Regions from separate parts of the Brevibacillus sp. HD3.3A genome, predicted to be linked through region 1. Evidence: riboswitches for the same ligand, from Rfam matches in the RefSeq annotation. Region 1 holds a riboswitch; each other region holds the start of a gene.
The links. A riboswitch is a leader RNA that binds a small molecule or an ion and turns the genes downstream of it on or off. The one in region 1 is predicted to bind cobalamin.

Region 1 (2,195 bases):
ACGGGCATATCCGATCACCCATACTCCCATCCAAATGCAAATCGCCATTTGCAACCACTCATGTCCTGTCAAAACGAGCAAAATCAACGCGCTCGCAAACAGAAGCTTGTGTTCCGGCGGCAAAAATCTCAGACGGTTTTGATACGAAAGAGAGTCAAGCTGCTGCCAGTTCATTTTTTGTTTTTATCCAGCCGACCTTTGTACAAGCCCATCGCATAGCCGACAATGCCCGCTCCCAATGCCGCTTGCACGGCAAACAGCAAGCTCTCCGTCTCGCCTCCTGGCGGTTCAAGCAGCGGCTGGAACCACGGCTCGTACGCAGGGGCAATCTCCTTGATCGCTTCCTCTGCCGCTCCGTCCGCTCCGCCGAACTCCGAGTCCTGCACCAAAAGCAACGGCACGATCGCAAGCACGACGACACCCAGGAGCAGCAGCCAGTTCATTCCTTTTTTCACAGCGATTCCTCCCGTTTCAGCAAGCGCAGCTCCGCCAGCTCTTTTGCATTGTAAGATTGAAGCCAGTTCCAGACGAGCACGGTCAGAAGCCCCTCGCTGATCGCCAACGGAATTTGTGTGATGGCAAAAATGCCAGCGAACTTGGCGAAAGAAGCCAATACCCCGCCAGACTCAGCCGGAAAAGCCAGCGCCAACTGAACAGATGTCACTACATAAGTCGCCAGGTCAGCAAGAGCTGCCGCAGCGAAGACAGCCAAACGTTGTCCTCCGTTGGCACGGACAATCAGGCGGTACACCCCGTAAGCCACCATCGGCCCGACAACCGCCATCGAAACAGCGTTGGCGCCAAGCGTGGTCAATCCGCCATGCGCCAACAGCAAGGCTTGGAACAACAGCACCAGACTGCCCAGCACAGACATCACCCACGGGCCGAACATGATCGCCCCAAGTCCTGTTCCGGTAGGATGGGAGCTGCTTCCCGTCACCGAAGGAATTTTCAAAGCAGACAGCACGAAAGCAAAGGCACCTGATACGCCAATAAGCAGCTTCATTTGCGGGTGTTCTTTGACGATTTTGTTTAACGAACGAATGCCAAGAATGAAGAACGGAATAAATACTACCCACCAGAACAACGCCCACGACAGCGGCAAATACCCTTCCATAATGTGCATCGCGTAAGAAGTTTGCGGTTCATTTACGAGAAAGTAAAGAACAAAGCCCGCAATCAATAAACAGGTCGAGACAAAGCGTGATCGATTCAAGGCAACTTCTCCTCCTTTGCTGTTCTTTTTACCGTTTTTTCCAATCAAAAAAGCCCCATCCGATAGCAGACGAGGTATGCGCACAAAACAATAGACATGAACTTCTGTCCAATTGCTCCGTATTCACCGCTCCTTTCCGCGAAGGTCTCCAGGGTGTGGCAAGTAGGTAGGTCTCCTGGCTTTCAGATCGATGCGCTCTTTGTCCTTCCCCATATGAATATGAGTGGAACTTCATCAAAGAGAACTCCCTGATTACAGTGGCGGGACCGCTCGGGACTTTCACCCGATTCCCTGTTACCCTTCGTGCTCATGCACACAAAGGCACCTATTGCCGACAATATCCAATTGTTTGACAGTTCTTGCTTGTCCTACATTATTATACTCAATCGCCCAATCCAGCGTAAAGCTTATTATCAAAAGGCTCCTGCAACCGATGACCTTTTGGCGAATGTCATTGACTGCACGAGCCTTGTTTTTGGTTCTACGTTTTTGATTCTACGCTTTCGCGTCCACGCCAACCGCTTCGCTGATGTGGGAAAAACCGTCCCGCTGCATCAGCTTGAGCAATTGCTTGTTGATCTGCTTCGAAATGCCAGGCCCTTGATAAATCATGCCAGTATAAACCTGGACCAGGCTGGCGCCCGCGCGTATTTTCTGATAGGCGTCTTCTCCGGTAAAAATGCCTCCGACACCGATAATCGGCACTTTGCCTCCGACTTCCTGATAAATCTCTTTCACCCACGCTGTCGATCGCTCTGTCAGCGGCTTTCCGCTCAAACCGCCCGCTTCCTCGCCGTACCGATGCCCTTGAACAGCTTCCCGCGACAGTGTCGTATTGGTGGCAATAATCCCGGAAATACCTTCCGCCACAGCCCCTTGCACGACATCGCGCATATGCTCGTCAGACATGTCTGGAGCTACTTTGAGCAAAATCGGTTTTTTCTGAATGCCGCGCGCTTCCAGCTCAGCCGCTTTCTCG
Region 2 (2,195 bases), 260 kb from region 1:
AAAGTTGGTGTAGAAAAAGTAAATGTCTTTGCTTTGCCCCGCCTTGAGCCGCGAAACAGATGTCGTGCTCATAATATGGCGCAGCGCTTCTTCAAACGGCTTCGTATCCTTCACATTGTAGCCACCCAGCCAGGTGCCGTGCAGGGTAATGACCTCCGGGTTGCGCTTGAGCACATATTCCTCGTCGACCATGATCGTAGTCGACGCCTCCGCCGGATTCCATTGCAAGTCGGCAGCGTCTTTCCCGCCAGCCAGAATCGTCGCGTAGCCTTCCCCTACTCCTGGCTTCCCGTCTAACGACTGGCTGGGGAAAATCCGGTAGCCCCCGTTCGTATTGAGAAATCCGGCTGACAAGGCAAGCACCTGTTTTTTGTCTTCCTCCTTGATGCCCGCCACCCGGTCCGCTAACAGCTTTTCAATCGAATGCTTCCAGGCGAGAAATTCGTCTGCCTTGTCCGATTTATCAAAAATTTTGCCGAGCAGCTTCAGCTCCTCATCCATCTGTTCCGGCAAATAGTTGTTCATTCGCACGACTTTGATTCCGGCTGGCTCCAGCTTTTCCTCCAGCGTCTTGTCGGGGCGATTCGTATAGGCGAAGACGATTTGCGGCTTCAAGCTGATGATTTGCTCCAGATTGATCTGCTTCGTTTCCCCCACATCCGGCTTGCTGTCAAATCCGAGGTACGGGTTATTTTTGACCGTCGTGTCGCCTGTAGCCAGCACGTACTGCTCGGCTCCCAGCAGCTTGATCGCTTCTGCCGTGTTGCGATTGAGCACGACCACCCGCTCTACTGGCAGCTTTACCGTGATCGCAGTCCCTGCGGAATCTTGAAAAGCAAGCTCCTGCTTTTCCTGCGGCACCGCCTGTTCAGTTTTCTGTTCCGCAGGCGTTGACGATGACGGTGAAGCAGCAGAGCAGCCAGTCACGACCAAAAAAATCGTGAGCAGGCCAAACAGCCATGCTTTGCCGATCCAGCTTTTCCGGTTCTTTTGCAGCATCGTTTCCACTCCCTATCTTTTTGTGATCAATAGAAAAGCCCCGTCCCGCCGGACGAGGCAAACGTGTAGAAGTAATCAGTCGACATCATGAATAAATAGACACAAGCTGTCGCAGCTTCTTCCTACACCTCACCTTTTCCGCGAAGGATTACGGGTGTGACAAACTAGGTAGGTCTCCTGGCTTTTGGCTCATCGCGCTCTTTCGTCTTCCCCGATGGTTATGCTCCATACCGAGTGACATGTTGGAAAGAGAACTCACCAATTACAGTGGCGGGACCGCTCGGGATTTTCACCCGATTCCCTGTTACCCCTTGCTCTCGCAAAGGCACCTAGCTGCATGCTATTCTTGGCTGATTATACCATTATTTTCATAGGGAGGGGGGACCGTAAAAACAAATCGGCCGCTTCCTTCCCTCTTTTGCCTTCGCCCGAAAAAAATCCGCCGTTCTCAGGTGGTCGTATGGTTGTCGTATGCGATTATGGCCCGGTGCTTTCAGCAGTTTTAGGCAGTCGGCTCCACTTCATCCGCCACAGGCGTGCCAAACTGCTCTCCCCATTTGATCAAGTATTCAATCACGGGACGCAGTGCTTCTCCCCGCTCTGTCAGCTCGTACTCCACCTTTGGCGGAACGACCGGGTACACATGCCGCAGCACAATCCCCGCCTCTTCCAGCTCCCGCAGCTGTTCCGCGAGCATTTTGTGATTCACGCCCATGATGTTTTTCTTCAGCTCACCGTACCGCTTTTTCCCGTTCATCAGTTGGCAAATAATCGTCGTTTTCCATCTTCCTGCAAGAATGGAAACAGACAGCTCGATCGGACACTGAAACTGTTTGCCGTTTATTTGATAAATCACCTGTTGGTTCCCCATGGTTCTCACTTCCCTTTTGGTAAGTATTCAACGAAAAAGTGCGTACTTACTTTTTTACAGTGTATTCGGTAAGATCACTTTTGTAAAACACGATTTCAAGGAGGCCCTCATGGAAAAATTCGTTCAGGTTGGTCCCATAAACGTCGCATATGCAGTAGAAGGAAGCGGACCTGCCGTGCTGTTGATCCACGGTACAGGAGGCAGTTACGAAGGCACGTGGGGCAATCTCGGCAAGGCGCTGGCACCTGACTTTACCGTCATCACCCCCAATTACAGCGGCTCGGGCAAAACGCAAGACGACCGCGAGCGGCTGGAGCTGGACGAT
Region 3 (2,195 bases), 2.3 Mb from region 1:
CGCTGCCCGTTCGACGATCTGCCTCCCGGTCATTCTCGATCTGGCAGAGCGAAAAGTCATTTGGACGGACATCGCGCTGCGTTCGCATCCGCGCTTCGTCAACAACGTAGAGGCAAATGGCGGCGGTATCGAATGGATGGGCCGCGCGCTGACGACACTTGTGAAGCCGACCTTGCACGAGCTGTTCACCCTGCACGCACAGGCGAGAGGGACGATTACCGACCGGATGGAGGAAGCAGACACGGTTTTTTCCATGGAAGAGGGGATTACCCCGTTTGACATGGAAGTGATCTTGGCTGATTTCCTCGCTGGTTAATGATGGGAAGTTTAAAAGTCAGCTCAGGCTGGCTTTTTTCGTTGTTTGCAAGAATCGCTCCCTCGGATTTTCCGTGTTTTTCCATTTTCCCTCTCCGATTTGCAGCTTTTGCTTGAATCCACGGTAGCATTTGCTATTATTAAAACAAGTGAGTGTTATTGAAATGAATGAACGACATTTGAATAGGATAGAAAACAGGTCCTTGTGTTTTTGCGAGTGCTTATTTCGTGAAAGACAGGGTTAAAAGGGAAGTTTGGTGAAATGCCAACGCGGTCCCGCCACTGTAAAAGAGTAGCTCTTCTTCCTGGCAACGGCGCCATCCACTGCCCCACTACGAGGCGGGAAGGAGAAGAAGAGTGATGATCCTTGAGCCAGGAAACCTGCCTGTTTTGGTGTATGCACTGTTTTCCTTCGGGTCAAAGGAAGAGGTGAGGATTGTTTTTGTCAGCTATCCGCGCTTTGTTTTCCTTCTAGATTTTGGAAAACAAAGCGTTTTTTTGTGCGCCTGACAAGCAATCGCTGACACTTTTTGGACTGGACAATGGGGTCCCCGAAAAGTACCTGAAAAGGGCTGGAGAAAACTATCCTTTTTTAGGTAACTGACGGGGGCCCTGAAAAGTATGTAGGGTCAAAATGACAGCAAGGTCTTCACTTCAATCTGGGGGTGTGCGTTGTGAGCAATAAACGTGGACTGTTTTTGGTCTATACCGGAGACGGAAAAGGAAAGACGACAGCAGCGGTGGGCCTGGCTGTACGGGCGACCGGGCGGGGGAAAAAGGTGATTATGATTCAGTTCATCAAGTCGCCTGAGCGGACGTATGGAGAGAAAATCATTTTTGACAAGCTCGGCATCGAGATCGTGCAAAAGGGCGTAGGCTTTACGTGGACGAAGACGCCAGAGGAGCATCGGGAAGCGCTCAAGGAGGCGTGGGCTTTTGCCCGGGAAAAGCTGTCTTCGGGAGCGTATGACGTCGTGATTTTGGACGAGCTGAACAACGCGCTGGCGATCGATCGTTTTCCCATTGACGATGTGCTGCCGCTGTCGGATGTTTTGGAAGCGATTCAAAACAGGCCGAGCCATGTGCATCTGGTCGTGACGGGGCGGAGCGCCAAGCAGGAAGTGATGGACATGGCTGATCTGGTGACAGAAATGAAGCCGCTCAAGCATTACTATGACGAAGGAATACCAGCAGTGCTGGGGGTAGAATTTTAATGAACGTGCTGGAAACGTATGGTCACGGTGGCGACTTGCTGACCGCCTCGCAACGCTTTGGCGTAAAGCCTGGAGAGTTTCTCGATTTCAGCGCCAATATCAATCCGCTCGGCATGCCGGAACGGGTCAGGGACATGCTGCTGGATTCGCTGTCTGCGGTGTTGCGCTATCCGGACCCGGGACACCGCGAGTTTCGCCAGGCGCTGGCGAAGCGTCTCGGACTGCCGGAAGCATATCTTTTGCCAGCCAATGGAGCGGCGGAAGCGATGGCTTTGGCGATTCTCGGGCTGCAACCAGAGACAGTCGGCGTCGTGTATCCGTGCTTTTCGGAATATGCAGAGCTTTCCGAGCAGTTTGGCGCGCGTGTCATTGGTTGCTACGGAAAAGCAGAGAACGGCTACAAGCCGGATCATGCCGAGCTGTACAAGCTGTTTGAACAGGCTGATCTCGTATTTGTCGGCTCGCCGAACAACCCGACCGGGATCTTGTACGAGCCGCAGGAGCTGTTGCAAATGGCGGACTGGGCGGCAGAGACAGGCACCTGGCTGGTCGTGGACGAAGCTTTTCTCGATTTCGTGGCGGAAGAACGGCAATTTACGCTGGCGAGTCGCCTGGAGAGCTTTCCTCGGGTCATTTTGATGCGGTCGATGACGAAAATGTATGCGA

Region 2: linked by a shared signal. The riboswitch ahead of HP435_RS25250 (ABC transporter substrate-binding protein) and the one ahead of HP435_RS24060 (energy-coupling factor ABC transporter permease) in region 1 are both predicted to bind cobalamin.
Region 3: linked by a shared signal. The riboswitch ahead of cobO (cob(I)yrinic acid a,c-diamide adenosyltransferase) and the one ahead of HP435_RS24060 (energy-coupling factor ABC transporter permease) in region 1 are both predicted to bind cobalamin.

Annotation. Positions count from the first base shown of each region.
Region 1 covers NZ_CP085874.1:5,142,037-5,144,231, forward strand. The annotation lists gene cbiQ (cobalt ECF transporter T component CbiQ) at 1-174, opposite strand, end outside; gene HP435_RS24055 (energy-coupling factor ABC transporter substrate-binding protein) at 171-455, opposite strand; gene HP435_RS24060 (energy-coupling factor ABC transporter permease) at 452-1,216, opposite strand; cobalamin riboswitch at 1,364-1,560, opposite strand; gene HP435_RS24065 (quinone-dependent dihydroorotate dehydrogenase) at 1,712-2,195, opposite strand, start outside.
Region 2 covers NZ_CP085874.1:5,397,680-5,399,874, forward strand. The annotation lists gene HP435_RS25250 (ABC transporter substrate-binding protein) at 1-999, opposite strand, end outside; cobalamin riboswitch at 1,149-1,347, opposite strand; gene HP435_RS25255 (winged helix-turn-helix transcriptional regulator) at 1,502-1,870, opposite strand; gene HP435_RS25260 (alpha/beta fold hydrolase) at 1,980-2,195, shown strand, end outside.
Region 3 covers NZ_CP085874.1:1,244,204-1,246,398, forward strand. The annotation lists gene HP435_RS06265 (TerD family protein) at 1-316, shown strand, start outside; cobalamin riboswitch at 496-719, shown strand; gene cobO (cob(I)yrinic acid a,c-diamide adenosyltransferase) at 990-1,529, shown strand; gene cobD (threonine-phosphate decarboxylase CobD) at 1,529-2,195, shown strand, end outside.